Regions from separate parts of the Cellulosimicrobium sp. SJTW-1 genome, predicted to be linked through region 4. Evidence: predicted binding sites of a transcription regulator. Region 4 holds the regulator's gene; each other region holds the start of a gene.
The links. The regulator Rex, encoded in region 4, represses fermentation and respiration genes when NADH is low (regulators of the CRP and FNR family bind a similar motif). The targets are predictions, from matches to a motif close to CTTGTGAANNNNTTCACAAG.
Positions count from the first base shown of each region.

Region 1: adhE (bifunctional acetaldehyde-CoA/alcohol dehydrogenase) is a predicted target of Rex. The motif match lies at 3,661-3,680, and genes of this name have one in related genera.
Region 2: pflB (formate C-acetyltransferase) is a predicted target of Rex. The motif match lies at 5,971-5,990, and genes of this name have one in related genera.
Region 3: mqo (malate dehydrogenase (quinone)) is a predicted target of Rex. The motif match lies at 3,094-3,113, and genes of this name have one in related genera.

Region 1 covers NZ_CP136680.1:2,893,463-2,901,140, reverse strand. Annotated here, with positions in the region: gene RSE42_RS13170 (glycoside hydrolase family 65 protein) at 1-1,254, shown strand, start outside; gene RSE42_RS13165 (prolyl oligopeptidase family serine peptidase) at 1,348-3,561, opposite strand; gene adhE (bifunctional acetaldehyde-CoA/alcohol dehydrogenase) at 3,768-6,512, shown strand; gene RSE42_RS13155 (helix-turn-helix domain-containing protein) at 6,729-6,950, shown strand; gene RSE42_RS13150 (DUF6907 domain-containing protein) at 7,015-7,404, shown strand; gene RSE42_RS13145 (response regulator) at 7,411-7,678, opposite strand, start outside.
Region 2 covers NZ_CP136680.1:1,932,449-1,940,126, forward strand. Annotated here, with positions in the region: gene RSE42_RS08760 (arginase family protein) at 1-357, shown strand, start outside; gene RSE42_RS08765 (NUDIX hydrolase) at 392-1,099, opposite strand; gene RSE42_RS08770 (GuaB1 family IMP dehydrogenase-related protein) at 1,096-2,547, opposite strand; gene dxs (1-deoxy-D-xylulose-5-phosphate synthase) at 2,751-4,673, shown strand; gene RSE42_RS08780 (glutamate--cysteine ligase) at 4,764-5,861, opposite strand; gene pflB (formate C-acetyltransferase) at 6,240-7,678, shown strand, end outside.
Region 3 covers NZ_CP136680.1:2,665,003-2,672,680, reverse strand. Annotated here, with positions in the region: gene RSE42_RS12180 (helix-turn-helix domain-containing protein) at 1-881, opposite strand, end outside; gene RSE42_RS12175 (hypothetical protein) at 972-1,394, shown strand; gene mqo (malate dehydrogenase (quinone)) at 1,559-3,079, opposite strand; gene RSE42_RS12165 (maleylpyruvate isomerase family mycothiol-dependent enzyme) at 3,374-4,279, opposite strand; gene RSE42_RS12160 (pyridoxal 5'-phosphate synthase) at 4,270-4,944, opposite strand; gene RSE42_RS12155 (TetR/AcrR family transcriptional regulator) at 4,941-5,546, opposite strand; gene bioB (biotin synthase BioB) at 5,767-6,840, shown strand; gene RSE42_RS12145 (MFS transporter) at 6,868-7,678, shown strand, end outside.
Region 4 covers NZ_CP136680.1:1,016,730-1,024,407, forward strand. Annotated here, with positions in the region: gene RSE42_RS04595 (acetoin utilization protein AcuC) at 1-524, shown strand, start outside; gene RSE42_RS04600 (30S ribosomal protein bS22) at 710-808, shown strand; gene RSE42_RS04605 (HAD family hydrolase) at 903-1,775, opposite strand; gene RSE42_RS04610 (glutaredoxin family protein) at 1,825-2,115, shown strand; gene RSE42_RS04615 (redox-sensing transcriptional repressor Rex) at 2,172-2,846, shown strand; gene RSE42_RS04620 (YceI family protein) at 2,966-3,517, opposite strand; gene RSE42_RS04625 (MarR family winged helix-turn-helix transcriptional regulator) at 3,680-4,207, shown strand; gene RSE42_RS04630 (histidine phosphatase family protein) at 4,279-4,950, shown strand; gene RSE42_RS04635 (TlpA family protein disulfide reductase) at 5,162-5,737, shown strand; gene RSE42_RS04640 (cytochrome c biogenesis CcdA family protein) at 5,794-6,588, shown strand; gene RSE42_RS04645 (cytochrome c biogenesis protein ResB) at 6,590-7,678, shown strand, end outside.

The sequences.
Region 1 (7,678 bases), 1.9 Mb from region 4:
CAGATGCTCGACGCCGCCCGGCGCCGCGCCGCGGAGCTGTCGCAGAAGGGCGCGCTCTTCCCCTGGCGCACGATCAACGGCGAGGAGGCGTCCGCCTACTACGCGGCCGGGACGGCGCAGTACCACATCGACGCCGACGTGAGCTACGCGCTCGTGCAGTACGTGCGCGCGACGGGCGACGAGGACTTCCTGCGCCGCGAGGCCGCGGACATCCTCGTCGAGACCGCGCGCATGTGGGAGGACCTCGGCTTCTGGCGCGCCAACGGCGACGACAACTTCCACATCCACGGCGTCACGGGGCCGGACGAATACACGACCGTCGTCAACGACAACCTCTTCACGAACGTCATGGCGCGCTTCAACCTGCGCGCCGCGGCGTACGTCGTCGAGCGCATGAAGGCCGACCACCCCGAGGACTACGCGCGTCTCGTGGACCGGCTCTCGCTCGGCGCGTACGAGGCCGCGGAGTGGGTCCGGGCGGCCGACCACATGTCGATCCCGTACGCCGAGAGCATCGGCATCCACCCGCAGGACTCGCACTTCCTCGAGCGCGAGATCTGGGACCTCGCGCACACGCCCGAGGACAAGCGGCCCCTCCTGCTGCACTACCACCCGCTCGTCATCTACCGCTACCAGGTGCTCAAGCAGGCCGACGTCGTGCTCGCGCTGTTCCTCCAGGGGCAGCACTTCAGCGCCGAGGAGAAGCTCGCCGACTTCGAGTACTACGACCCGTTGACCACGGGCGACTCGACGCTCTCGGGCGTCGTGCAGTCCATCGTCGCGGCCGAGGTGGGGTACCACGAGCTCGCGCTCGAGTACTTCGTGTCGTCGATCTTCGTCGACCTCGCGAACCTGCACGCCAACGCGTCCGACGGCGTGCACGTCGCGTCCGCGGGCGGCACGTGGTCCGCGCTCGCGTACGGGTTCGGCGGCATGCGCGACTCCGAGGGCGACCTCACGTTCGACCCGCGCCTGCCCCAGGAGTGGGAGTCGCTCACGTTCCGCGTGCAGTGGCGCGGCTCGCGGCTGCGCGTCACCGTGCTGCCCGACGCGATCGAGCTCGACGCCGAGACCGGCGACGGCGCGCAGGTCGTCGTGCGCGGCGAGCAGGTGAAGGTCGTCCCGGGCGAGGTCGCGCGCGTCGCGCTCGACGGCCAGGGCCCGGTCAGGCCGGGCCGCCCGAGCCTGCGCGCCCTCTCCGGCAACCGCCGCGAGGACGGCACCCTCATCACCGCGACGGTGCCGCACTCCTGAGGCCCGCCCGCACCTCGCCGACCAGGTGGTCCTGGCGCGTCCGGTCTCGCGGACGCGCCAGGACCACCTGCTCGGCCCGGCGGGAGCGCCCGGTCAGCCGAGGCGCTCGGCGAGGAAGCGGTAGTGCACCGCGGCCATGTGCGCGGCCTGGGCGTTGTTCGCGGCGCCGCCGTGGCCGCCCTCGATGTTCTCGTAGTACGTGACGTCCTTGCCCTCGCCGAGCATCTTCGCGGCGAGCTTGCGCGCGTGGCCCGGGTGGACGCGGTCGTCCTTGGTCGACGTCGTGAACAGGACCGGCGGGTACTCGCGCTCGGCGTCGAACAGGTGGTACGGCGAGAACGTGCGGATGAACTCCCACTGCTCGGGGTCGTCCGGGTCGCCGTACTCCGCGGCCCACGACGCCCCCGCGAGGAGCTTCGTGTAGCGGCGCATGTCGAGCAGCGGCACGCCGACGATGACGGCGCCGAACAGCTCGGGGTACTGCGTGAGCATGTTGCCGGCGAGCAGGCCGCCGTTGGAGCGGCCCTCCATCCCCAGGTGCTCGGGCGTGGTGATCCCGCGGGCGACGAGGTCGCGCGCGACGGCGGCGAAGTCCTCATAGGCGCGGTGCCGGTTCGCCTTGAGCGCGGCCTGGTGCCACGCGGGCCCGTACTCGCCGCCGCCGCGGATGTTCGCGACGACGTAGACGCCGCCCTGCGACAGCCACGCGCGGCCGAGCGCGCCGGAGTAGGCGGGCGTGAGCGAGATCTCGAAGCCGCCGTACCCGTACAGGAGCGTGGGCGCGGTGCCGGTCCCGGTGCCGCCGTCGCCCGTCCCCGCGACGAGGTCCGCGCGGCCCACGACGAAGTACGGCACGCGGGTGCCGTCGTCGGACGTGGCGAAGTGCTGCGCGACCGTCATGCCGGCGGCGTCGAAGAACGCGGGGTTGGACTTGACGACCTCGGGCGCGCCCGCGTCGCCCGGGTGCTCGCCGAGCGACAGGAGCGAGAGCGTCGTCGGCGTGAGGTAGTCGGTCGTGACGAGCCAGAGGTCGTCGGTGTCGACGGGGTCGACCGCCCCGACGGCGACCGTGCCCAGCGCGGGCAGGCCCGGGATCTCCGAGCGCACCCACGGCGCGTCCGCGGCCTCCTGCCCGACGGCGCCCCCGGCGTCCGGCGGCGTCAGCACGTGGAGCCGGTTCTTCACGTCGTCGAGCACGTTGACGACGAGGTGGTGGCGCGTCCACGTGGCGCCGGCGAGCGACGTCGTCGCCGTCGGCTCGAAGAGCACGGTGAAGCCGCGGTCGCCCGCGAGGAAGTCGTCGAACCGGGCCGCGAGGAGCGACCCGGCGCGGTACGTCGCGCCGCCGACCGTCCAGTCGTCGCGCAGCTCGACGAGCAGCCACTCGCGCCGCACGCCGACCTCGGCGGAGTCGGGCACGTCGATCTTCGTCAGGCGCTGCTCGGGCGTGCCGGCGCGCTCGGCGAGGTAGAGCTCGTCGGAGTAGAACGCCTTGGAGCGGTGCACGAAGTCGCGCTCGAACCCGGGCGTGTGCGAGCGCCAGGCGGAGATGTACATGTCCTCGTCGGTGCCCTCGTAGACGGTCACCGCGGCGTCGAGCGGGGTGCCGCGCGTCCAGCGCTTGACCACGCGCGGGTACCCGGACGGCGTGAGCGTGCCCTCGCCGAAGTCGGTGAAGACGTAGACGGTGTCGGCGTCGATCCAGCCGAGCGAGCCCTTGGCCTCGGCGCGGTGGAAGCCGCCGTCCTGCGGCGCGACGAACCGCTTCTCCACGAGGTCGAACTCGCGCGTGACGTCGGCGTCGGAGCCGCCGGGGGAGAGCTCGACGAGCGCGTGCCGCCACGGCTCGCCCGCGGCGAGCTGCTCCGGCGTCGGGCGCAGGACGCTTGCGCCGTGCCAGACCCACGACTCGCCCTCGGCCGCGGCGAGCGCGTCGAGGTCGAGGACGGTCTCCCACTCGGGGTCGTCGGTGCGGTAGGACTCGAGCGTCGTGCGCCGCCAGACGCCGCGCTCGTGCTGCGCGTCGCGCCAGAAGTTGTAGTACCGGTCGCCGATCTTCGAGACCTCGGGGATCTTCGCGTCGGAGTCGAGCACCTCGCGGATCGCGCGCTCGGTCGCGGCGAACTCGTCGGCGGTCTCGAGCGTGTCGGCGACCTCGGCGTTGCGGGCGCGGACCCAGGCCAGCGCCTCGTCGCCCTCGACGTCCTCGAGCCAGAGGTACGGGTCGTGCGGGGTGCCGTCCGCTCGGTCGGTCGCGGCGCGGCTCTCGGTCGCGGGCGAGGGGCTCGTCGTCTGCTCGGCGGTCATGGTCACCCACCCTACGGCGCGCGGGCCGTGGTGCGGAGGTCACGAGGAGGCGGGGACCTTCGGCCCGCATCGGGGCCGGACCCTTGTGGGGACGGACGGCTTGTGAAAACCTTCACAAGTAGAGAGACCGCCGAAGGAGCCGGGGCATCCCGGCCCCGGCACACCCGCGGCCGACGCCCGGCGAGGTCGGGCACCGGAGGGGACGCATGAGCGCGAAGAGCGCCAGCACGAAGGTCGAGAACCGCACCGAGGACACCCGCACGACGCACGAGATCGACGTCCTCGTCGAGCGGGCCCGCAAGGCGCTCGACCAGTACATGAGCCTCACGCAGGAGGACGTCGACCGGATCGTCCTCAAGGCGTCCGTCGCCGGCCTGCACCAGCACGGCCACCTCGCGCAGATGGCCGTCGCCGAGACCGGGCGCGGCGTCTTCGAGGACAAGGCGACGAAGAACATCTTCGCGTGCGAGCACGTGCCCAACTCGATGGCGAACCTCAAGACGGTCGGCGTCATCGGTCGCGACGAGCTCACGGGCGTCGTCGAGATCGCCGAGCCCGTCGGCGTCGTGTGCGCCGTGACGCCGGTGACGAACCCGACGTCGACCACGATCTTCAAGTCGCTCATCGCGCTCAAGACGCGCAACCCCGTGGTGTTCGCGTTCCACCCGAGCGCGCAGCGCTCGTCGGTCGAGGCGGCCCGCATCGTGCGCGACGCCGCGGTCGCGGCCGGGGCGCCCGACGACTGCATCCAGTGGGTCGAGCACCCGTCGATCGAGGCGACCAGCACGCTCATGCACCACCCGGGCGTCGCGCTCATCCTCGCGACGGGCGGCAACGGCATGGTCCGCGCGGCCTACTCGGCCGGCAAGCCCGCCCTCGGCGTCGGCGCGGGGAACGTCCCCGCCTACGTCGAGAAGAGCGCCGACCTCGGCCGCGCGATCAACGACGTGGTCATGTCGAAGGCGTTCGACAACGGCATGGTGTGCGCCTCGGAGCAGGCGCTCATCCTCGACGACGTGATCTACGACGACGCGATGCGCGAGCTCGCCCGACTGCACGCCTACCGGGTGACGCCCGCCGAGAAGGCGATGCTCGAGCGCCTCATCTTCGGGGTCGAGGCGAACGGCACGAACTGCGCCGGGGCGAAGCTCAACCCGAAGGTCGTGGGCAAGTCGCCGGTGTGGATCGCGCGCGAGGCGGGGTTCGAGGTCCCCGACGACACGTCGATCATCCTCGCCGAGATCGACGACGTCGGCCCCGACGAGCCGCTGAGCCGCGAGAAGCTCACGCCCGTCCTGGCCGTCCTGCGGGCGCGCGACACCGAGCACGGCGTCCGCCTCGCGGAGCGCATGGTCGAGCTCGACGGCCTGGGTCACTCGGCCGCGATCCACACGTCCGACGAGGCGCTCGTCGAGCGGTACGGGTCGCGCGTGAAGGCCGTGCGCGTGCTGTGGAACAGCCCGACGTCGCTCGGCGGCATCGGCGACATCTACAACGCGCTGCTCCCGTCGCTCACGCTGGGCTGCGGCAGCTACGGCGCGAACTCGGTGTCGAACAACGTGTCGGCGGTCAACCTCATCAACGTCAAGCGGATCGGGCGGCGCAACAACAACATGCAGTGGTTCAAGGTGCCCGCCAAGACGTACTTCGAGCCGAACTCGATCCAGTACCTCGCGCAGATGCGCGACGTGCACCGCGTCACGATCGTCACCGACAAGGTCATGAGCCGCATCGGCGTCGTCGACCGCGTGCTCGACGTCCTCGCCCGCCGCGAGGAGAAGGTCGCGATCCAGATCATCGACGCGGTCGAGCCGGAGCCGAGCGTCGGCACCGTGAACCGCGGCGCCGAGTCGATGCGCGACTTCGAGCCCGACACGATCATCGCGATCGGCGGCGGGTCGCCGATGGACGCCGCCAAGGTCATGTGGCTGCGGTACGAGCACCCGGAGATCGAGTTCTCCGACATGCGGGAGAAGTTCTTCGACGTGCGCAAGCGCGCCTACAAGTTCCCCGAGCTCGGGGGCCGGGCGAAGCTCGTGTGCATCCCGACGTCGTCGGGCACCGGCGCGGAGGTGACGCCGTTCGCGGTCATCACCGACCCGGAGACGGGCTTCAAGTACCCGCTCGCGGACTACGCGCTCACCCCGACCGTCGCCATCGTCGACCCCGTGCTCACGGACACCATGCCCGCGAAGCTCGCGGCCGACTCGGGCTTCGACGCCCTCACGCACGCGACCGAGGCGTTCGTCTCCGTCTACGCGAACGACTTCACCGACGGGCTGTGCCTGCAGGCGATCAAGATGGTCTTCGAGCACATCGAGGACTCGGTCACGCAGGGCGCGGCGGCCCCGAAGGCCCGCGAGAAGATGCACAACGCGGCGACCATCGCGGGCATGGCGTTCGGCTCGGCGATGCTCGGCATCGTGCACGCCATGGCGCACACCGTGGGCTCGACCTTCCACCTCGTGCACGGGCGCACCAACGCGGTGCTCCTGCCGCACGTGATCCGCTACAACGGCCAGGTGCCCACGAAGCTCACGAGCTGGCCCAAGTACGAGCGCTACGTGGCCCCGGAGCGGTTCCAGGAGATCGCGAAGCACCTCGGGCTGCCGGCCTCCACCCCGGAGGAGGGCGTCGAGTCGTACGCGAGGGCGGTCGAGGAGCTGCGCGCCAAGGTGGGCATCGAGGCCACGTTCGCCGCGCAGGGCGTCGACGAGCGGGCGTTCATGAGCCGCCTGGACGACCTCGCGCTCCGGTCGTTCGAGGACCAGTGCGCCCCGGCGAACCCGCGGATGCCGGTCCTGGAGGACATGCGCGACATCCTCGTCGCGGCCTACCGCGGCAGCAGCCGCGAGGTCGTGCGGGCAGAGCGGCTCGCGGCCCACGAGGGCGCGAGCACCGAGGACGGGCAGGCGGCGACCCCGCCTGCCGGGAGCGTGGTGGCCGGCTGACCCTTCCCGGCCCCACGAAACCCGGAGCCCGACGGCGCGAGTCCCCTTCCGCCGTCGGGCTCCGTCGTGTGACGGGAGGGCCTGCGATGTGCTATCTATGAGTAGCACGCGTCGCGCGGGCGCCCCTCGCGGAGCGGGGGGAGGGGGTCGTTCGAGAACGGGGTGATACCGATAAGTCTGTAGACCGAGGAGTAGCGCTGGGTGACGGTTGCACGCGTGCAAGGAGATCTGCAGCGCGCGCTGGGTGAGAACCTGCGGACCCTCCGGGTCGGCCGCGGGATGAGCCAGGAGGACTTCGCCGAGTTCCTCGGCGTCCACCGGACCTACATGGGCGGGGTCGAGCGCGGGGAGCGCAACCTGACCCTCCGCTCGGTCGAGAAGCTCGCCGAGCGGCTCGACGTCGACCCCGTCTCGCTCCTCCGTCCACCGCCTTCGTAACGGCGCGGTCCGGCGTGTCGGACGCCCCCGGCATCATGGTCCCGTCGCCGGGGAGGTGATCGGCATGACCGACGTGCTCGACAGCACGACAGGGGGATCAGCAGTGTGGGCTTCGCCGCTCGGGAGGCCGTCCTGGCAGGTGGACGACTGCCCGCCGTGGTGCGTGGCCGTCCACGAGGAGGGCGACCACCCGCACGACCGCAAGCACCTCGGCCCGGAGCTCACGGTGCCCGCCACGACCCTCGCGGCGCACGCGTCGCCGGACGGCGTGCACCGGGACGAGCGGTCGGCGTCGGAGCTCGTGGTGTCGCTCCACCGCAGGGACGGGTCGCACGACACGTGGGTCTACGTGGGCGACGGGTTCGAGCAGCGCCTCGAGGTGCTGCTCGGCGACATGTGGCGCATCGTCGAGGCGTTCGGGCACGCGGTCGAGGGCCTGCCCCCGGAGGCGTGAGCCGGCTCAGGCCGTGCCGCCCGGCCGCACGAACCCGGCCTCGTACGCGAGGATCACGAGCTGCACCCGGTTCGTCAGCCCGACCTTGGTGAGCAGCGACCGCACGTGGCTCTTCACGGTCGCCTCGGTGAGGTGCAGCTCCGCCCCGATCTCGCGGTTCGACAGGCCGCGCGCGACCGCGAGGAGCACCTCGCGCTCGCGCGGGGTCGCCGCGTCGAGCCCGGTGACCGCGGACCCGGTCTCGACGGCGTCGGAGGCCGCGAGCGGCGCCTGC
Region 2 (7,678 bases), 920 kb from region 4:
TTCTCCGACGCCGAGGAGGACGAGGACGGCCGCGTCGCCGCGACCCGGGTCCCCGCCGCGGAGGTCTCCGCAGGTCCCGAGGCGGCGGCCCGTCGTGCCGTGGACGGCGTGGGCGGCGGGCCGTTCGTGCTCCACGTGGACGTGGACGTCCTCGACTTCTTCGCGCTGCCCGCCGCCGACGTGCCCGTCTTCGGGCGCGGGCTCGTCCCCGCCGAGCTGGAGCGCGTCGTGCGCGAGGTCGTCTCCGACCCGGACCTCGTCGCGGTCACGCTGGTCGAGTTCAACCCGGACCACGGCGGGTCGACGACGGCCCGCGCGCTGGTCGACCTGCTCGCCCGCGCGCTCGCGCCCGGCTGACGCGGGGTACGGGCACCGAGGGACGGGCGGGCCGTCAGAGCGGGGCGTCGAGCGTGCGCGTCCGGTCCCACGGCTCGGTCCAGCCGAGCCGGTCGAACAGCGCGTCGAGGATGCCGCCGGTGAAGCCCCAGACGAGGTGCTCGCGCCCGTCGGCCTCCACGAGGAAGCCGGGGCTCTTGTGCACCCGGCGGTCGCGGCGGACCGTCACCGTGCGGCGCCGGCCGGGGTCGAGCAGGTCGGCCACGGGGACCCGGAACACGTGGGCCGACTCGGCGGCGTCGACGGCGCGGACCGGGGTGGGCCGGGCCCACCACCCGAGCACGGGCGTGACGACGTGGTTGCTCACCGGCACGGGCAGCCGACCGAGCGTGCCGAGCACCTCGACGCCGTCCGGGTCGAGGCCCGTCTCCTCCTCGGCCTCGCGCAGCGCGCCGCCCACGGGGCCGTCGTCGTCGGGCTCGAGCCGGCCGCCCGGGAACGCGACCTGGCCCGGGTGGTGGCCGAGCGTCGTCGCGCGCGCGAGCAGGAGCACGTCGAGGTCGGCGGGGACGGCCGCGGCCGGGTGCACCGCGGGCACCCCGTCGAGGACGCCGAAGAGCAGCAGCACGGCGGCGTCGCGCGCGTCCGGGCGCAGCGTGCCGACGGCGTGGCGCCACGGCTCGGGCCAGGCACCGCCGTCCCGGGCGAGGGTCGCGAGCTGCGCGCGCGCCGACGCGCGCGCAGCCTCGGGCGGGGTCGTCACCAGCTCACCGGGAGCGGGCGGCCCTCCTCGTAGCCCGCGGCCGACTGCACGCCCACGACGGCGCGGTCCGCGAACTCGGCGAGGCTCGACGCCCCGGCGTAGGTCGCGGAGCTGCGCAGCCCGGACGTGATCTGGTCGAGCAGGTCCTCGACGCCGGGCCGCTGCGGGTCGAGGAACATGCGGCTCGAGCTGATGCCCTCCTCGTACAGCGCCTTGCGCGCGCGGTCGAACGGCGAGCCCCCCGCGGTGCGGGCGGCGACGGCGCGCGCCGACGCCATGCCGAAGCTTTCCTTGTAGAGGCGGCCCGTGCCGTCGTCGTGCAGGTCGCCCGGGGACTCGTAGGTGCCCGCGAACCACGAGCCGATCATCACCTGCGAGGCGCCCGCGGCGAGCGCGAGGGCGACGTCGCGCGGGTGGCGCACGCCGCCGTCGGCCCAGACGTGCTTGCCGAGCTCGCGCGCCGCAGCGGCGCACTCCAGCACCGCGGAGAACTGCGGGCGGCCGACGGCCGTCATCATGCGCGTGGTGCACATGGCCCCCGGCCCGACGCCCACCTTGACGATGTCCGCGCCCGCGGCGACGAGGTCGCGCACGCCGTCGGCCGTGACGACGTTGCCCGCCACCACGGGGACGTCCGGGCCCACCGAGCGCACGGCGTCGAGCGCCTGGAGCATCTTGGCCTGGTGGCCGTGCGCCGTGTCCACGACGAGCACGTCCACCCCGGCCGCGAGGAGCTCCTTCGCCTTCGCCGCGACGTCGCCGTTGATCCCGACGGCGGCGCCGACGCGCAGGCGCCCGGCGTCGTCCAGCGCGGGCGCGTAGACCGACGAGCGCAGCGCGCCCTTGCGCGTGAGGACACCGACGAGCGCACCGTCGCGCGTCACGGGCGCGACCTTGAGGCGAGCGGTGTGGAGCTGCTCGTAGGCCGCCTCGAGCCCGGCACGACCGCCGTCGAGCACGGAGGCGTCGAGGACGAGGGGGTGGTCGGTCATCACCTGGTGGACCTGGGTGAAGCGGTCGACGTCGGCGCAGTCGGCCTCCGTGACCACGCCGACCGGACGCCCGCCGTCCACGACGACCGCGGCGCCGTGCGCGCGCTTGCCGATGAGCGTGAGGGCGGTGTGGACGGTGTCGTGCGGGCCGACGACGACGGGCGTCTCGATGACGGGGTCCTTGGACTTCACGTCCGCGACGACGTCCGCCACGACGTCGGTCGGGACGTCCTGCGGGATGATCGCGATGCCGCCGCGCCGCGACACGGTCTCCGCCATGCGGCGCCCCGCGACGGCCGTCATGTTGGCGACGACGACGGGGATCGTCGTGCCCGTGCCGTCGGCGGAGGAGAGGTCGACGTCGAAGCGCGACGCGACCTCGGAGCGCGACGGGACGAGGAACACGTCGCCGTAGGTGAGGTCGGTCGCGGGGGACTGTCCGGGCAGGAAGCGCATGGTTCCATCCTACGAGGTCGCACCCCGCCGTTGTCCGCAGTGCGGAAGGAGAATTCCACGAACGTCGCGTCCGTGCGTCCGCGGCGCGAGTGTGCGTCAATGACGTGAAGGTCCCGTCGCCCGGCGCACCGCGGCGCAGGTCATCGGCCCGGACGGCCTAGAGTTGTCGGGCTGGTCGCACGGGAACGGAACGGAGCATCTGCATGAGCCTGCTTGGCACGATCACCTCGCCCGAGGACGTGCAACGGCTGACCCCGGGGCAGGCGCGCGAGCTCGCCGCGGAGATCCGGGCGTTCCTCGTCGACTCCGTCTCCCGCACGGGCGGCCACCTCGGCCCGAACCTCGGGGTCGTGGAGCTGACCATCGCGATGCACCGCGTGTTCTCCTCGCCCACGGACACCTTCGTGTTCGACACGGGCCACCAGTCCTACGTGCACAAGCTCCTCACGGGGCGCCAGGACTTCTCCGCGCTGCGCAAGCAGGGCGGGCTGTCCGGGTACCCGTCGCGCGCCGAGTCCGAGCACGACGTCGTCGAGAACTCGCACGCGTCCACCGCGCTCTCGTGGGGCGACGGCATCGCCAAGGCGAACGTCGTGCGCGGTCTCACCGACCGGCACGTCGTGGCGGTCATCGGCGACGGCGCGCTCACCGGCGGCATGGCCTGGGAGGCGCTCAACAACATCGCGGAGAGCCAGGACCGGCGGCTCGTGGTCGTCGTCAACGACAACGGGCGCTCGTACTCGCCCACGATCGGCGGCCTCGCGCACCACCTGTCGACGCTGCGCACCACGCACGGCTACGAGAGCTTCCTGCAGTGGGGCAAGCGCACCCTCAACCGGTCCGGCGCGCCCGGGCGGTTCGCCTACGAGTGGCTGCACGGCCTGAAGAAGGGCCTCAAGGACGTCGTCGCGCCGCAGGGCATGTTCGAGGACCTCGGCATCAAGTACGTCGGGCCGGTCGACGGCCACGACGTCGAGGCCATGGAGCACGCGCTGCGCCGTGCGAAGGCGTACGGCGCGCCCGTGATCGTGCACGCGCTCACCGAGAAGGGCCGCGGCTACACGCCCGCCGAGCAGGACGTCGCCGACCGCTTCCACGCCGTGGGCAAGATCCACCCGGAGACCGGGCTCCCGGTCGCACCCTCGCGCTTCGGCTGGACGAGCGTCTTCGCCGACGAGATCGTCCAGATCGGGCGGCGGCGGTCCGACGTCGTCGCGATCACCGCGGCGATGCTCGAGCCGGTCGGTCTCAAGCCGTTCTCGCAGGCGTTCCCCGAGCGCACGTTCGACGTCGGGATCGCGGAGCAGCACGCCGCGACGTCCGCGGCCGGCATGGCGTTCGCCGGGCTGCACCCGGTGGTCGCGGTGTACGCGACGTTCCTCAACCGCGCGTTCGACCAGGTGCTCATGGACGTCGCGCTGCACAAGGCCGGCGTGACGTTCGTGCTCGACCGCGCGGGCATCACGGGCGACGACGGCGCGAGCCACAACGGCATGTGGGACATGGCGATGCTGCGCATCGTGCCGGGCCTGCGCCTGGCCGCGCCGCGCGACGAGGAGACCCTGCGGACCGCGCTGCGCGAGGCCGTGGACGTCGACGACGCCCCGACGGTCGTGCGGTACCCGAAGGGCGCGCTCTCGGACGCCCTGCCCGCCGTCGAGTCCGTCGACGGCGTGGACCTGCTCGCGGTGCCTGCGGGCGCGGGCGACGAGGCCGCTCCCGCCGCGGCGGCGCCGGGTGGTCCGCGCCGCGTCCTGCTCGTCGGCCTGGGCTCGATGGCCCGCGTCGCGCTCGACGCCGGGGAGTCGCTCACCGCGCACGGCGTCGACGTCACGGTCGCGTCGCCCACGTGGGTGCTCCCGATGCCGAGCGCGCTCGTCAAGCTCGCCGGGGAGCACGACCTCGTCGTGACGGTGGAGGACGGCGTCGCGGACGGCGGGGTCGGCGCGCTGCTGGCCCAGCGGGCGCTGGAGTCGGGCGTGCGCACGCCCGTGCACCCGATCGGCCTCCCGGCGCAGTTCCTCGACCACGCCACGCGCGATCAGGTCGTGTCCGCGTACCGCCTCACCGGGGCAGACGTCGCGCGCGACGTGCTGGACGCGCTCGCGGCGCTCGCACGCGGCTGACGACCCCTGCCGCGCACCCGGCTCCCGGGTGCGCGGCTCCGGACACGCGGACGGCCCGCGGCGCAGGTGCGCCGCGGGCCGTCGCGTCGGTCAGGAGTGGGTGACCTCGACCGCGTGCTCGACGACGGCGCGCAGGTCGCCGCCGGACGCCGCGTGCCACGCGCGCTGCCGGGCGGCGCCGTTGCCCCCGGACCACAGGCGCCCGAGCAGCTCGGTCACCGCGTCCAGGTCCCCGGCGTCGACGAGCGCGTCGCGCACGTGCGCGACGAGCTGGCCCACGACGTCGTGCGCGGGGGCCGGGCGCCAGGTGAGGGGCGAGACGAGGTCCTCCTCGAGGCCCGAGCGGCCGGCGCGCCAGGACGCGGTGCGCAGGATCTCGGGCCGCAGCTCGGGCGCGGGCGCGCCGTCGGCGGACTCCCGGGCCGCCGTCTCGACGAGACCGCGGGCGAGCGCCGCGAGCAGCGTCGCGGTGTCCGGGTCGAGGCACACGTCCGCGACGCGGATCTCGACCGTGGGGTAGCGCGACGACAGGCGGGCGTCGAAGTAGACCATGTTCTCGTCGAGGATCGTCCCGGTCGCGACGAGGCCGTCGACCGCCGCGCGGTACGCCTCGGGCGAGCCGAACGCGCGCGTCGGGCCGGAGGTGGGCCAGCGCGACCAGACCTGCGACCGGAAGCTCGCGTACCCGCTGTCCTGGCCCTGCCAGAAGGGCGAGTTCGTGCTCAGCGCGAGGAGCGTCGCGAGCCACGGCCCGATCCGGTCGAGCACAGCGACGCCCTCGGTGTCGTCCGCGACGGCGACGTGCACGTGACAGCCGCTCGTCAGCTGCTCGCGCGCCGTGAGGCCGAACGCGGCGCGCGCCTCGAGGTAGCGCAGGCGCGACACGGTCGTGCCCTCGAACGGCAGGGGAGACGTCGAGAGCGCGGCGACGCGGGCCCCGACGCGGTCCGCGGCCTCCTGGGCGCGACGCCGGCCCTCGCGGATCTCGGTCGCGAGCTCGTCGATCTCGCGGCGCGGGTGCGTCGCCGTCTCGAGCTGCTCCTCCATGAACTCCGACTCCAGCGAGCCGGTGCCCCCGCCCTTGTCGTCGGTGCCGGAGGCCTCGAGGGCCTCGGCCGCGCGGGCGACGGGCTGCCCGTCGTCGCCGACGAGCAGGAACTCTTCCTCGACCCCTACGGTGCGTTTCACCCGGGCAGTCTCACACGGATGCGCGCGGCACGTCCGGCGAGCGTGTGACGCGCGCCCGTGTCGTGCGTCACGACGGCGGCGCGGGGTCCCCAGGGGGAGGGCCGGAGGGCTTGTGAAGGTCATCACAAGACCCCCTCGGAAAGGGTGCCGCGGGGGCGAGGAACCGCGGAATCCGGCCGTTCCTGCCGGGTCCCGCCCGCCTCGGGACCTAGGTCCCCGGGCGGTCCCGAACGCCTCCGCGGCGGGCTCCGGGAACCTAGCCTGGAGGTGGCGAAGGAGCCCGTCGGAACCTCGGCCGAGGGCCCCACCCGGGACCTCGCGAGGCCGGCGGGTCCGGCCGGCGCGCGGACCCGCGCGTCAGGCACGAGGGAGGTCCAGATGACCAGCGTTTCCGAGGCAACCGGCACGACGAGCGGCGGCCGCGCGACGGGGGCGGGCGCCGTCGACCCGCAGCGCGACACCGCGCACGTCCCTGCGTGGGAGGGCTTCACCGACGGCCCGTGGCGCGACACGGTCGACGTGCGCGACTTTATCCAGCGCAACTACCGCCCGTACACGGGCGACGCGTCGTTCCTCGCCGGCCCCACGGAGCGCACGACGGGCATCTGGAGCACGCTGTCCGCCATGTTCCCGGAGGAGCGGGAGATGGGGATCTACGACGTGGACACCCGCACGCCCGCCGGCATCACGGCGCACGCGCCGGGCTACATCGACAAGGCGCACGAGGTGATCGTCGGTCTGCAGACCGACGCCCCGCTCAAGCGCGCGATCATGCCGAACGGCGGCTGGCGCATGGTCGAGGGCGCGCTGGAGACGTACGGCTACGAGGTCGACGAGACCCTGCGGAAGGTCTTCACCGAGTACCGCAAGACGCACAACCAGGGCGTGTTCGACGTCTACCCGCCGAACGTGCGCGCGGCCCGCAGCTCGCACATCATCACGGGCCTGCCCGACGCCTACGGCCGCGGCCGGATCATCGGCGACTACCGCCGCGTCGCGCTCTACGGCGTCGACGCGCTGATCGCCGCGAAGAAGCTCGACAAGCTCGGGCTCGACACGCAGCCCTTCAGCGAGAAGGTCGTGCGCGAGCGCGAGGAGCACGCGGAGCAGATCCGCGCGCTGGGCGAGCTCAAGGAGATGGCGGCCTCGTACGGCTACGACATCTCCGGCCCGGCGACGACGGCCCGCGAGGCCGTGCAGTGGCTCTACTTCGCCTACCTCGCCGCGGTGAAGGAGCAGAACGGCGCCGCGATGTCCCTCGGCCGCACGTCGACGTTCCTCGACGTGTTCATCGACCGCGACCTCGAGGCCGGCCGCATCACGGAGTCCGAGGCGCAGGAGATCATCGACGACTTCGTCATCAAGCTCCGCATCGTGCGGTTCCTGCGCACGCCCGAGTACGACGCCCTGTTCTCCGGCGACCCGACGTGGGTCACCGAGACGATCGGCGGCATGGGCGAGGACGGGCGCCCGCTCGTCACGAAGAACTCGTTCCGGTTCCTCCAGACGCTCTACAACCTCGGGCCGGCCCCCGAGCCGAACATGACGGTCTTCTGGAGCCCGGACCTGCCGCAGGGCTTCAAGGACTACTGCGCGCAGGTCTCGATCGACACCTCGGCCGTGCAGTACGAGTCGGACGAGCTCATCCGCCAGCACTGGGGCGACGACGCGGCGATCGCGTGCTGCGTGTCCCCGATGCGGGTCGGCAAGCAGATGCAGTTCTTCGGCGCTCGCGTGAACCTCGCCAAGACGCTGCTCTACGCGATCAACGGCGGCCGCGACGAGATCTCCGGCAAGCAGGTCTCGCCCGTGGCGGC
Region 3 (7,678 bases), 1.6 Mb from region 4:
AGGAGCGCGGCCGACCCGAAACCGCTGCGGCGCGCGACCTCCTCCAGGTCCAGCGAGGACTCCTCGAGCAGCGCCTGCGCGTGCGCGACGCGTTGCGACGTCAGCCACGCGAGCGGGGTCGTGCCGGTCTGCGCGACGAAAGCGCGCGCGAACGTGCGCTCGGAGGTGTGGGCCCGGCGGGCGAGGTCGCGCACGGTGAGCGGCTCGTCGAGGTGGTCGGTCATCCACTCCAGCAGCTCCCCGAACGAGTCCTCCTCGCACTCGGGCACCGGGCGCTCGATGAACTGGCGCTGCCCGCCGTCGCGCTGGGGCGGCACGACCATGCGCCGGGCGATCGTGTTCGCCACCCGCGCCCCGAGCTCGCGGCGCACGAGGTGCAGGCACGCGTCGATGCCCGCGGCCGTGCCGGCGCTCGTGATGAGGTTGCCGTCGTCGACGAAGAGCACGTCGGGGTCGATGTCGAGGCTCGGGTAGCGACGGCGCAGCTCGTCGGCGTGCATCCAGTGCGTCGTCACCCGCCGTCCCTCGATGACGCCCGCGGCCGCGAGCACGAACACGCCCGAGCACACGCTGAGCAGCAGGGCGCCGCGGTCGGACGCGCGGCGGACGGCGTCGAGCACCTCGGGCGGGTAGTCGGTCCCGATGCGGATCGCCGGCACGACGACCAGGTCCGCGTCGTCCGTCGCGGAGAGGTCGTGGTCGGGCACGACGTGCGCGCCCACCGACGTCCGGACGGCACGGCCCGCGACCGGGCCGCACACGCGGAAGTCGAACGACGGGACGCCGTCGTCGCTGCGGTCGAGGCCGAACACCTCGCACACGACGCCGAACTCGAACGGGGCCAGGCCGTCGCACACGACGGCCGCAACGGATCGCACCATGCTCGGCACGCTACGCCGCTGGCAGGATCTTGTCGAGAGGTGTCAGTGCTGCCACTCGTGGCGCGGGTCGTGCGCCGGGAGGGTGGAGCCATGGACATCTTCTGGGGTGTGGTGGTTCTTCTCCTCGTCGTCGGCCCGACGGTCGCGGCCCTCGCGGTCCGGCGTGAGGATCCCGCGCGACCGTGGTTCCCCGCCGGGTCCGACGGTGCGTGGCCCGACGGCGCCGCGTGGGACGCGCGCGGGGACCGGTCGGTGCACGGCGAGCGCTGGGACCGTGACGCGCAGCGCCTGGACGTCGACCTGCGCGCCGCGGCGTCGCGACCGGTCGAGCCGGCCGCCGTCGTCGACCCGCACGAGGTCGCGGCCGAGCTCGTGCTGCGGCGCGTCGTGCCCAACCCGGCCGTGCGCGACGGCGTGCGCGCCGCTCCTGCCGTGCCGGGCGGGCGCCCCGGGGCGAACGCGCCCGTCGCGCCGCGGCGGCCGGGGACCCGGGGCACGCCGCTCGCGCGCTGAGCCCCCGCACGCTGAGCCCCCGCACGCCGAGCTGCCGCGTCCTGAGCCTCCCTCGTGCCGAGCCGTCGCGTGCTGCTCGACGCGCGCAGCGTCCTCGGACGCACGAACGGCCCGGACCTCGTGGAGGTCCGGGCCGTTCGCGGGGGAGCGGTGTCGCGCTCGGGTCAGGCGCGCGAGCCGACCGCGTCGACGTCCGCGTCGCCCGTGAGCTGGTCGAGGCCCTCGAGCTCGTGCGCCTCCCACGGCGCGTGGCCGAGGCTCGGGATCATCGTCGCGAGCTCCGGGCGCCACTTGGTGAAGCGGGCGGGGAAGCAGCGCTCGAGCAGGTCGATCATCGCCGGGACGGCCGTCGAGGCGCCCGGCGAGGCGCCGAGCAGGCCGGCGATCGAGCCGTCGGCCGCCGCGATGACCTCGGTGCCGAACTCGAGGACGCCCTTGCCGTCCTTGTCCTTCTTGATCACCTGGACGCGCTGGCCCGCGGTGATGGTCTCCCAGTGCTTGGGGTGCGCGGTGGGCATGAAGCCCTGGAGCGCGGTGAACTTGGTCTCCGGGCTCGCGAGGAGCTGGCCCACCAGGTACTGGGTGAGGTCGAGGTTCTTCAGGCCCGCGCCCACCATCGAGCCGAGGTTGTGCAGGCGCAGCGAGGTGAACAGCCCGAGGTACTTGCCCTTCTTGAGGTACTTGGGGCTGAACCCGGCGTAGGGGCCGAACATCAGGTACGTCTTGCCGTCGACGACGCGCGTGTCCAGGTGCGGGACCGACATGGGCGGCGAGCCGACGTCGGCCTTGCCGTAGACCTTCGCCTGGTGCTGGGCGACGAGCTCCGGGTCGTCCGTGCGGAGGAACTCGCCGCTGATCGGGAAGCCGCCGTAGCCCTTCGCCTCCGGGATGCCGGCCGCCTGGAGCAGCGGCAGCGCGCCGCCGCCGGCGCCGACGAACACGAACCGGGCCTCGACGGTCGAGCGGCGCTTCGGGGCGTTCCACGAGCGGTCCTTGACCGTCAGGCGCCAGCGGCCGTCCTTCGTCTTCCTGAGGTTCTTCACCTCGTGCTCGAGGTAGAGCTGCGTGCCCTCCGAGACGAGGTAGTCGACGAGCTGCTCGGTGAGGGCGCCGAAGTCGACGTCCGTCCCGCTCGTCGCGCGCGTCGCCGCGACCGGCTCGTCGCCGTCGCGCTCGGCGACCAGGAGCGGAGCCCACTCGGCGATGACCGCCGGGTCGTCCGTGAACTCGAGCTCGCTGAACAGCGGGTGGCGGCGCAGCGTCTCGAAGCGGCGACGCAGGTAGTCGACGTTCTCCGCGCCGCGCACGAAGGTCATGTGGGGGGTGCGGGAGATGAAGCTCGCGGGCTGCGGCAGCGCGCCCGTCGTCAGCAGGTGGTGCCAGAACTCGCGCGACACCTCGAACTGCTCGTTGATCTTCACCGCCTTGGTGATGTCGATCGAGCCGTCCGGCTTCTCCGGCGTGTAGTTCAGCTCGCACAGGGCGGCGTGACCCGTCCCGGCGTTGTTCCACGGGTTCGACGACTCCTGCGCCACGGCGTCCAGGCGCTCGTAGATGCGCACCGTCCAGGTGGGCTCCAAGACCTTCAGGAGTGCCCCGAGCGTGGCGCTCATGATGCCACCGCCGATGAGGGCTACGTCGATCTGGTCTGCGCTGCTTGCGGGGTTGCTCGCTCGACTCGACACATGTCGATCCTACGCTTGTGAAAGAGTGCACTAACTGTGCGGTGCGTCACGGGCGTGCGTCACACTTTCGCGGGACCTCGGTCCCGAGCCGGGCAGGTCGGACGTCGCGTACCGCGCGATCCGTCCGCGTTCGCCCGGGTCGCACCGCGATCTCGCGAGGGAGAGCACGGGTCCCGAGCCGTCCTCCCGCGAGGTAGAGCCGTGGTCTCGCGAGGTGGAGCCGTGGTCCGCGTGCACGAGCCGACCACGCCTCTACCTGGGCGGCCCAGGGCTCTACCTCGGCCGACCGGGGCTCTACCTCGCGGGGGTGGGGTTCTCCGGCGGCGGGGAGTACGGGGACGGCCAGGGGCCGATCTCGGGGAGGCTCACCGGCTCGCCCGCGAGGCGGGCGGTGGGCTCGGTGCCGGGGGCGCGGCCCGCGAGCCAGGCGGCGACGTCGGTGAGGCCGCCGTGGACGACGACGGCGCAGCGGCCGCGCGCGGACGTGGGCGCGGCTGCGGCCACGGGCGTGGGCTCTGCTTCGGACGCGGGCTCAGGTCCGGCAGCCATGCGGAGGCCGCCCGGTCCGACGCGAAGAGCGCCCGGTCCCACGTGGACGCCGCCGGCGCCCACGACGAGGCCTCCTGGTGCCCCGTCGAGCTCGACCACGACGTCGTCCGCGAGCCGGACCCCGAGGAAGTCGAGGAGGTGCAGCCCGAGCGCGGGAGGCCAGGAGTCGAGGCCGACGCCGGCGTCGAGGTCGACCGCGTGGATCCGCACCTCGCGCCACCAGGCCACGAGCGCGTCCGTGACCGTGCCGTCGCGGTACGTCACCGGCGCGGACCACCCGGCGGACCCGGCGGTGGGCCACGCGGCGTCGAGGCGGTCGGCCAGCGCGTCGAGCGCCGCGACGTGCTGCGCGACCGAGCGCAGCGCGCCCGTCCGGATGCCGTCCTCGCGCCCGGCCGCGCCGCCGTCGTACACCTCGACGAGCTCGCCGCGCGCGGCGCGCTCGGCCTGCCGTGCCATGGCCTCGCCGATGGCGGTGACGTGCGCGAGCACGTGGCTGCGCGACCACCCGGGCAGTGCCGACGGCGCGTCGAGCCCGGCGGCGTCGAGCCCGCGCGCCGCGTCGGTCACCGCGTCGAGGGCGGCGCGCGCGTCGCGCCGGACCTCCTCGACGTCGGGCGGGGTGAGGGCAGGGGCGTCGGTCAGGGCCACAGCAGCTCCTTCGTCCAGGTGGTCGGCGCGCCGGACGCCGCGGTGTAGCGCAGGCGGGTCTGGCCCGCGCCCGACGACGCCCAGAACTCCACGCTCGTCGGCTCGAGCGCGTACGCGGTCCAGGCGTCGAGGACGAGCCCGGACTCCGCCCGCACGCGGTCGAGGGCGGCGTCCCACGCCTCGCGGTAGGCGGCGCGGGACGCGAGCGGGGCGCTCTGCGACCCGGCGAGGGCGGTCGCGCGGGAGAAGTCGGACCGGTCCAGGAAGTCGGCGGCGGACGTCTCGGCGTCCAGCGGCACGACGGGCCCCCGCACGCGGACCTGCCGACCGTGCTCGCGCCAGAAGAACGTCAGGGCGGCGTTCGGGTTCTGCGCGAGCGCGACGCCCTTGGGGGAGTCGGCGCGCGTCGCGAAGACCCACCCGTCGCCGTCGACGTCCTTGAGGATGAGCGTCCGCGCGTCCACGCGGCCGCTCGCGTCGGCGGTCGAGAGGGTGGCGGCGTGCGGTGCGGGCAGCCCGGCGTCGATCGCGTCGTCGAGCCAGCGGACGAAGAGCGTGCCCGGGTCGTCGGGTGCGGCGTCGACGTCGAGACCGGGGAGGTCGGGGCCGAAGACGGGCAGGGCGCGCAGGCGCTCGCGCAGGGACGGGCGGTCGGCGTCGGTCATGCGTCCTCCGAGGTGGTCGGGAGCGGGTCGAGCAGGGCGACGAAGCCCCGCGCGGCGGCGGACATCGCGTCCGGGTCGTCGAGGGCGCGCGCGAGGACGTACCCGCCCTGCACGACGGCGACGGCGGCGTGCGCGCGGTCGCGCGCCGCGTCGTCGGGCAGCCCGCCCTCGACGAGGACGGCGGCGGCCAGGTCGACGAGCCCGCGGAAGTAGGCGCGCACCTCAGCGGCGAGCGCGGCGTCGTCCATGACGGCCTGGTCGCTCACGAGGCGCCCGACCTTGCAGCCGGCGAGCGCGGGCCGCGGGCGTTCGAGATAGCGGACGAGGCGCTCGACGGCGGAGCCCTGCGCGCCGAGGTCGCGGCGTGCGGCGTCGAGGCCCGCGGTCGTCGTGGCGTGCACGGCCGCGGCGGCGAGGTCGAGCTTCGTGGGGAAGTGGTGGTAGAGGCTGCCCTGCCCGACCCCGCTCGCGGCGAGGACCTGGCGCGGGCTCGTCGCGCCGACGCCCTGGGCCCAGAAGAGCTCCTGCGCGGCGGCGACGAGGCGGTCCCGGGTCGAGCCGGGCGCCTCCGCGCGTGGCTCGGGTCGCGTGTCGGACGGCATGGTCCGCAGCCTAGCGGGCGACCATACCTACCGCTAGGTATGTCGTGGACGAGCCGGGGCGGCCGACGTGGTGCGACCTGCGCCTCGGGGAGAGCGACGGTCCCGCGGCACCGGTCTTGTGGACCGTCACCAACGCGTCGTCGGGCTCTCCCGTCCGTGCGGCCGGACGCTGGAGAGATCGTGCACGGGCCCGTGCGGCGCGCGTCGCCACGATCGACCCATGGACCAGGACCTCGCCGCACTGCTCGACGACCTCGTCTCCGCCACGACGCGCGAGGAGGTGCCCTCTGCGGACAGCCTCCTCGCCGTTCTCGCGAGCGGCGACGACGACCTCCTCGACGTCGTCGCGGCCGCGGCCCGGGTCCGACGCCGGTGGTTCGGCCGGCGCGTGAAGCTCGCCTACCTCGTCAACCTCAAGTCCGGGCTGTGCCCCGAGGACTGCACGTACTGCTCCCAACGCCTCGGGTCCGCGGCGGAGATCCTGCGGTACACGTGGCTCCGCGCGCCCGAGGCGCTCGGAGCGGCGCGCGCGGGGATCGACGCCGGGGCGTCGCGCGTGTGCCTCGTCGCGAGCGGGCGCGGCCCCACGGAGCGCGACGTGACCCGCGTCTGCGGGGTCGTCTCCCAGATCGTCGAGGAGCACCCCGGCGTCGAGGTCTGCGCGTGCCTCGGGCTGCTGTCCGACGGCCAGGCCGAGCGCCTGCGCGACGCGGGCGCCTACGCCTACAACCACAACCTCAACGCGTCGGAGGACGCCTACCCCGAGATCTGCACGACCCACGACTACGCGGACCGCGTCGCGACCGTCCGGCGCGTCCAGGGCGCCGGGCTGTCGGCCTGCTCGGGGCTCATCGCGGGGGCGGGGGAGACCCCCGAGCAGCTGGTCGACGTGCTCCTGGAGCTGTGGGCGCTCGACCCGGACTCCGTCCCGGTCAACTTCCTCGTGCCCTTCGAGGGGACGCCGCTCGCCGGCCGGCACGAGCTCACGCCGCAACGGTGCCTGCGGATCCTCGCCGCCGCGCGGTTCGCGCTGCCCCGGGCCGAGCTGCGCCTGGGCGCCGGGCGGGAGCTCCACCTGCGAGCCCTCCAGCCGCTCGCCCTGCACGTCGCCAGCTCGCTGTTCCTCGGCGACTACCTCACGGCGGAGGGGCAGGACGCCGCCGCGGACCTCGCGATGATCGCGGACGCCGGCCTCGAGGTCGAGGAGGTGCCCGGACCCGCCGGGCGGACGGCGCCGTCGCGCGTCGTGCCGCGCCGCCGCGGGGCGGGGACGGACGTCGCTCCCAACGCCTGATCGCCGCGACCGTCGTAGCGTGAGGGCGTGACGGTGCAGCAGCGGGTGCTGGTGGTCGCGGTCCTCGCGTCGTTCGTGTCGTTCCTGGACGGCTCGGTGGTCAACGTCGCGCTGCCCGCGATCTCCGCCGAGCTCACCACCGGGCCGGTCACCGGTCTCGCGCTGCAGCAGTGGGTCGTCGACGCGTACATGATCACGCTCGGCGCGCTCATCCTCCTGGCCGGGTCGCTGTCGGACGTCCACGGGCGCCGCCGCATCATGGCGATCGGGCTCGTCGGGTTCGCCGTGACGTCGGTCGCGTGCGCGCTCGCGCCCGACGGCCTCGTCCTCGTCGTCGCGCGCGGCCTCCAGGGCGTCGCGGGCGCCCTGCTCGTGCCCAGCTCGCTCGCCATGATCATCTCCACGTTCGACGGCGAGCGGCAGGCCCGCGCGATCGGCTCCTGGACCGCGTGGACCAGCACCGCGTCGCTCGTCGGGCCGCTGCTCGGCGGCATCCTCATCGACGCGATCTCGTGGCGCTGGGTCTTCTGGATCAACGTGCTCCCCGTCGCCGTCACGCTGTGGCTGCTGCGCGGCGTGCCCCGGTCCGCGGCGGAGGAGCCGGGCGCCGCGGCGGGCCCGGGTGGGCGACGGCGCATCGACACGCTCGGGGCGACGCTCGCCGCCGTCGGGCTCGCGGGCACGGTGTTCGCGCTCATCGAGCAGGGCCGCTTCGGGTGGGCGAGCCCCGTGGTGTGGGGGCCGTTCGCCGTGGGGGTCGTGTGCCTCGCCGCGTTCGTGGGGTGGGAGCGCCGCGCCCCGGACCCGATGCTGCCGCCGCGCCTGTTCCGGGTGCGCA
Region 4 (7,678 bases):
TCAACGTCGCGCTCCCGCGCCGCACCGACGGCGCCCGCTGGCTGCGCGCGGTCGACGCCGTCGTGCCGCCCGTGCTGCGCGCGTTCCGTCCCGAGGTGCTCGTCACCCAGCACGGGTGCGACGCGCACGGCGAGGACCCGTTGTCCGACCTCGACGTGTCCGTCGACGCGCAGCGCACGGCCGCCACCTGGATGCACGGGCTCGCGCACGAGCTGACCGACGGGCGGTGGCTCGCGCTCGGCGGGGGCGGGTACGCGATCGCGCGCGTCGTGCCGCTCGTGTGGTCGGCCGTCGTGGGGGAGGTCGTGCACCGGCCCGTCACCGCGGGCGTGCCCCTGCCCGCGGAGTGGCGCGAGCGCGTGGCGGAGGTCGCCGGGTTCGACGCGCCGCTCGCGTTCGGGCCCGAGGTCGAGGTCCGGCGGTGGAGCAGCGGGTACGACCCGGACGACGACGTCGACCGCGCCGTCGCGGCCACGCGCCGGGCCGTCTTCCCGCTGCTGGGCCTCGACGCGCACTTCGACTGAGACGCCCCGCGACCGGTCGCGTACCGGGGCACGGGCGCGAGCGGGTAGGCTAGGGGGCGGATTTCTCTCGTGTTGGTCGGCTTGCGGCGCCCTCGTGGTCGCCGGGGCCCCGATCAACCGTGGACCACCCGCGGCCGGTCGACCGGTCGCCGACCGACACGCCGCTCGAGCATTGCGAGGACCGTATGGGCTCCGTCATCAAGAAGCGCCGCAAGCGCATGGCCAAGAAGAAGCACCGCAAGCTGCTTCGCAAGACGCGTCACCAGCGTCGTAACAAGAAGTGACGTCGCGCGCGTCCTGACGCGCCGACCCGTCGTCGAGCCCGGCCCCTCCCGAGGGACCGGGCTCGACGCGTCTCCGGGCGCGGCCCGGGCGGGGTCAGAAGCGGGCGATGCGCCGGTCGACGGCGCGGCGCACGGAGCGCAGGACGAGCGCGGCGGCCCAGGCGGCGCCGGCCCAGCTCGCGGTGCGGACGCTGCTGCGGGCGACGCGGCGCCGCCGCCCGCGGAACTCGCGGATGGGCCAGCCGACGTCCTGCGCGTGGCGGCGCAGGCGGGCGTCCGGGTTGATGGGGCACGGGTGCCCCACGGCCTCCATCATCGTCACGTCGTTGAGCGAGTCGCCGTACGCGTACGACGCCTCGAGGTCGATGTCCTCGCGCTCGGCGAGCGCCCGCACCCCGGCAGCCTTGGCGCGGCCGTGCATCATGTCGCCGACGAGCCGTCCCGTGTAGAAGCCGTCCTCGTGCTCCGCGACGGTGCCGAGCGCGCCCGTCGTTCCGAGCCGGCGCGCGATGAGCTCGCCGATCTCGACGGGGGTCGCGGAGACGAGCCACACCTGGTGCCCGGCCGCGAGGTGCTCGTCGAGCAGGCGGCGCGTGCCGGGGTAGATGCGCAGCGACAGGACGGTGTCGTAGACCTCCTCGCCGATCGCGGTGACCTCCGCGACGGAGCGCCCGGCGATGAGGTCCAGGGCGCGCGAGCGGATGCGGTCGATCTGCTGCTTGTTCTCGCCGAACGCGAGGTACCGGGCCTGGTGCACGGCGAAGCGCACGATGTCGAGCGTCGAGAAGAATTCGCGCTGGTACAGGGCGCGCGCGAGGTGGAACGACGAGGCGCCGCGGATGATCGTGTTGTCGACGTCGAAGAACGCGGCGGTGCGGTGCGGCGGACCGGGGGCGCGCGCGGGCGCCTCCTCGGGGAGCGTCGGCCGGGAGGTCGGGTCGGGGCCCGGGCCGGGAGACGTCGCCATGCCTCCACTCTAGGCGGTCGGCCTGCCGGGGCCTCGTACCCTGGGAGGCGTGAGCACCCCCGACGCCCCCGCCCCGGTCCTGCTGTTCGGTCGCGCGGGCTGCCACCTGTGCGACGACGCACGGACGGTCGTCGAGGCGGTGTGCCGCGAGGCCGGCGTCGCGTGGGCGGAGGTCGACGTCGACGCGCCGGGCGCGGACCCGGCGCTGCGCGAGCAGTACGGGGAGTACGTGCCGGTCGTCACGGTCGGCGGCGTGCAGCAGGGCTTCTGGCGCGTGGACGCGCGTCGGCTGGCGCGTGCGGTGGCCCGGATTTCGGCGCCGCGCGCGGACCTGGGATGATTCCTCCCGTGGAGCGTGACCGTCGACGAGGACGGTCCCTGGACGACGGAGTGACGGTGGCTGAGCAGGTAGTCGGTGAGGTGACGGCGCCGGGGATCCCGAGCGCGACGGTGGCGCGGCTCCCGTCCTACCTGCGCGCGCTGCGGGACCTCGTGGCGCGGGGCGTCGGGACGACGTCGTCGGTCGAGCTCGCGGAGCTGTCCGGCGTGGGCCCGGCCCAGCTGCGCAAGGACCTGTCGTTCCTCGGGTCGTTCGGCACGCGCGGCGTGGGCTACGACGTCGACTCGCTCGCGCAGTACATCACCGAGGCCCTGGGCCTCGTCGACGAGCACCGCATCGCGATCGTCGGGATCGGCAACCTGGGGCACGCGCTCGCGAACTACTCGGGCTACGAGCAGCGCGGCTTCCACGTGGCGGCGCTCCTCGACGCGTCGCCGGACGTCGTCGGGACGCGGGCCGCGGGCCTCGTCGTCGAGCACGTCGACGCGCTCGAGGAGGTCGTGGAGCGCGAGAAGGTGTCGATCGTCGTCCTCGCGACGCCCGCGGCGCACGCGCAGGCGGTCGCGGACCGCGTGGTCGCGGCGGGGGTGCGCGAGATCCTCAACTTCGCGCCGCGTGCGCTCCAGGTCCCGGCGGACGTCGACGTGCGCGGCGTCGACGTCGGCAGCGAGCTGCAGATCCTCGCGTTCCACTCGCAGGCCCGCGCCCTCGCGGCGTCGCAGGAGCGCTGAGCGGCCCCGGCGTTCGGACGCGGGGACGACGAAGGGCCGCGTGCCGGTGCACGCGGCCCCTCGGGGTGGCACCCCTGCCGGAGGGTGCCGGTCGCGCCCGGGCGTGCCCGGGACGACGGTCAGGCCTGCTTGATGGCCGAGACGTCGAGCGCGATCTTGATCTTGTCGCCGACGAGCACGCCGCCGGTCTCGAGCGCGGCGTTCCAGGTGAGGCCGAACTCCTTGCGCGAGATCTCGGTGGTCGCCTCGAAGCCCGCGCGCGGGTTGCCGAACGGGTCGGTCGCGGTGCCCGCGAACTCCGTCTCGAGCTCGACCGGCTTGGTGACGCCGTTGATCGTCAGGTCGCCGGCCACGACGTAGTCGTCGCCGTCGCCCGTGATGCGCGTCGACGTGAACGTCCACGTCGGCTTGTTCTCCGCGTCCCAGAAGTCGGCGCTGCGCAGGTGGTTGTCGCGGTTCTCGTCGCCCGTGCTCACGGACGCGGCGTCGAGCTGGGCGGTCACGGACGTCGACTCGAGGTCGTCGCCGACGGTGATCGTGCCGTCGGTGATCGCGAGGGTGCCGCGGACCTTCGAGATCCCGGCGTGGCGGACGGTGAACGACGCCTGCGAGTGCGACGCGTCGAGGGCGTAGGTACCGGCGGTGAGGCCGGCGGGCAGCGACGAGGCCATGGGTGCTCCTGCGGGTGGTCGGGGTCCGGGCGGACCAAGTGGTTGAACGTTCAACTTCGGAACGAGCGTATCAACAGCACCCCTCGGTCCGTCTATTCCCGTGGGGTGGAACAATGTTCCGACCCCCCACGCCCCCAGCCCCTCCCGCACCGCCGAGGACCCATGACCCGCAACGACGTCGACAGCCCGACGGCGAGCACCGTCCGCACCCCCGCCGCCCACGCCGCCGAGCCGCGCTGGCTCGACGCGGAGCAGCAGCGCCTGTGGCGCGCGTACCTCGACGGGACCGTGCGCTTCATCGAGGCGCTCGGCCGTGACCACGAGGAACGGTCCGAGGTGTCGCTCAACGAGTACGAGCTGCTCGTGCGCCTCTCCGAGAGCCCCGACCACACCCTGCGCATGTCGGCGCTCGCGGACGGGCTCGCCCGCTCGCGCAGCCGCGTGACGCACACCGTCGCGCGCATGGAGGCGCGCGGCCTGGTCCGGCGCTCCGCGAGCTCGGGCGACCGCCGCGGCGTGAACTGCGCGATGACGAGCGAGGGCTACCGCGTGCTCGTCGCGTCGGCGCCCGCACACGTCGCGGCCGTGCGCCGGTACCTCGTCGACGTGCTCACGCCGGAGCAGTTCCGGGCGCTGGGCGAGGCGATGGCGGCCGTCGCGGAGGCGTGCAAGGCCGACCGCGACGCCTGACCGCCCGTCCCGGCCCGTCGCGCCGGCCCGCGGTGGCGTGCACCCGCCCCGAGTGCGGGACACTGGTGGGCATGGTCTCCACCATCGTCCACCTCCTGCGCCACGGCGAGGTCCACAACCCCGACGGCGTCCTCTACGGCCGGATCCCCGGCTACCACCTCTCCGAGCGCGGCCACGAGATGGCCCGCCGCGTCGCCGCGCACCTCGCGGGCGAGCCCGGGCCCGACGGCACGTCGCGCCCCCGCGCCGACCTCACGGTCGTCGTGGCCTCGCCGCTGCAGCGCGCGCAGGAGACCGCGACGCCTGCCGCCGAGGCGTTCGGCCTCGAGCTGGGCACGGACGAGCGGCTCATCGAGGCCGCGAACCACTTCGAGGGCAAGACCTTCGGCGTCGGGGACGGCTCGCTGCGGCACCCGCAGCACTGGCCCTACCTGTGGAACCCGTTCCGCCCGTCGTGGGGCGAGCCGTACGTGGAGCAGGTCGCGCGCATGCGGGCCGCCGTCGCCGACGCGCGGGACAAGGCGGCCGGGCACGAGGCGCTGCTCGTCAGCCACCAGCTCCCCGTGTGGCTCACGCGCCTGAGCTTCGAGAACCGCCGGCTCTGGCACGACCCGCGCAAGCGCGAGTGCTCGCTCGCGTCGCTCACGTCGCTGCACTTCGAGGACGACCGCCTGGTCGGCCTGCACTACACCGAGCCGGTCGCGGACCTCCTCCCGGGCGCGGCGACCGTCTCCGGGGCGTGACGTCGGTCATGTCCAGCGCTGTCGCCACGGCCGTCGCGCCCGAACTGCACGGTTCGGGCGTGGCGGAGGTCACGTCTCTCAGGTCCCGTTCAGGAAGCGCGGGCAGGGTGCGTCCCGTGATGCCGTCGTGACCGCCGACTCGCGCGCGCGTGCCGCGCGCCCCCTCTCCGTCGAGGCGCGGGCCGCTGCCCTGCCGTCGCGTCGGCGACCCGTGCGCCGTGCGCTGACGGGCGCCGTCGTGCTCGCCGCGACCCTCGGTCTCGCGGCGTGCGCCCAGGACTCCGGCGCCTCGACCGACGTCGTGGGGCAGGGCTTCGTCTCGGGCGACGGGTCGGTCCGCACGTGGGACGCCGACGAGCGCGGCGACGTCGTCGCGCTCACGGGCACGGACTACGAGGGCGAGCAGGTCGACACGAGCGCGTGGCTCGGGGACGTCGTCGTGCTCAACACCTGGTACGCGGCGTGCGCGCCGTGCCGGGCCGAGGCGCCCGACCTCGTGGCGCTCGCCAACGACCGCGCCGACGACGGCGTGCAGGTGCTCGGGATCAACACGACCGACGAGGCGGGCGCCGCCCAGGCGTTCCAGCGCCGGTTCGACGTCCCCTACCCGTCGATCGACGACCGGTCCGGCGAGGTCGTCGCGGCGCTCTCGGGCACCGTCCCGCTCCAGGCCGTGCCGTCCACCGTCGTGCTCGACCGCGAGGGCCGCGTCGCGGCGCGCGTCATCGGGCTCGTCGAGGGCTCGACGCTCACCGCCCTGGTCGACGACGTCCTCGCCGAGAGCTGACCGTGCCCGTCCTCACGCCCCTCGCCGCCGCGGTCCCCGCGGGCGCCGCGTCGAGCATCGGCGACACCTTCGCGACGACCGTGTGGAGCGGCTCGATGCTGCTCGCGGTGCCCGTCGCGGTCATCGCGGGCCTCGTCTCGTTCGCGTCCCCGTGCGTGCTGCCGCTGGTGCCGGGGTACGTCGGCTACGTCTCGGGCATGGCCGCCGCCACCACCGGCGACGGGGGCAAGGCGTCCGGGGGCACGACGACGGCCACCCGGGTCGCTGCACCGAGCCGGGGACGCGTGCTCGCGGGCGTCGGGCTGTTCGTCGCCGGGTTCACGCTCGTGTTCGTGGCGCTCATGTTCGCCGCGGGCGCGATCGGCGTGCACCTGGTCCGCTGGGAGGACGTCATCACGCGCGTGCTCGGCGTGGTCGTCATCCTCATGGGCTTCGCGTTCCTCGGCGCGCTGCCCTTCCTCCAGCGCGAGCGGCGCCTGCACGTGAGCCCGCAGGCCGGGCTGTGGGGGGCGCCGCTGCTCGGCATCGTGTTCGGGCTCGGCTGGACCCCGTGCCTCGGCCCGACGCTCGTCGCCGTCCAGGCGCTGTCGCTCAGCGAGGCGTCGGCGGGGCGCGGCGCGATCCTCGGCGTCGCGTACTGCCTCGGGCTGGGCGTGCCCTTCCTCCTCATCGCGCTGGGGCTGCAGAGCTCGCAGCGCATGCTCGGGTTCCTGCGCCGGCACCGTCTCGCGATCATGCGGATCGGCGGCGGGCTGCTGGTGCTCATCGGTCTGGCGCTGGTCACGGGCCTGTGGACGACGTGGACGACGTCGCTGCAGGGCTGGATCGGCGGATACGTGACGGTGGTGTGAGATGAGCCGGCGGACCGGGGAGCCCGGGAACAGCGAGCAGGCCGAGCAGGCCGAGAAGGCCGAGAAGGCCGGCACGACCGTGCGGACGGGCTACCGCCCCGAGGGCATCGACGACGCGTTCTCCGCGGGCGACGGCCCGGGGGAGCGGACGCCGTCGGGCGGGAAGGGCGGCGCGGGAGGCGACGGCGGCCCGGCGCTCCCGTCGCTCGGGTGGCGCGGTGCGCTGCGCTGGACGTGGCGCCAGCTCACGAGCATGCGGGTCGCGCTCATGCTCCTCATGCTGCTCGCGGTCGCCGCGGTGCCCGGGTCGGTCCTGCCGCAGCGCCCGCAGGACCCGGCGGCGGTGCTGCGCTACCTCCAGGAGAACCCCACGACGGGGGAGTGGCTCGACCGTCTCGGCTTCTTCGACGTCTACGCGTCGGTGTGGTTCTCGGCGATCTACATCCTGCTGTTCGTCTCGCTCGTCGGGTGCATCCTGCCGCGCACCAAGGCGCACCTGCAGGCGCTCCGCTCCCGACCGCCCCGCACGCCCCGCCGCTTCGACCGGTTCCCCGCGCAGGGCCGGGCCGTCACGGACGCGACGCCCGACGAGGTCGTCGAGGCGGCGAGCACGCACCTGCGCGGACGCCTGTCCTGGCTCCCGACCTTCCGCGTCGACACCGGCGCCGAGGACGCGACGCCCGCCCGCGGACGCGCCGCCGCGCGGCCCGCCGCGCGGACGGTCTCCGCGGAGCGCGGGTACCTGCGCGAGAGCGGGAACCTGCTGTTCCACCTGTCGCTCGTCGGGCTGCTCGTCGCGGTCGCGACCGGCCAGCTCCTGCACTACCGCGGCCAGGCGATCGTCACCGAGGGCCGCGGGTTCGCGAACGCGGTCGTCGACTACGACACGTTCGAGAACGGGGCCTGGTTCCGCCCGTCGTCGCTCGTCCCGTTCTCCATGACGCTCGACGCGTTCGAGTCGGAGTTCGCGGCCGACGCCGCCGCGTTCGCCCAGTCGCGCGACTTCACGGCGTTCGTCACGGTGCGCGACCCCGACGGCGCCCGCCACGAGGAGACCATCAAGGTCAACCACCCGCTCACCGCGGGCGGC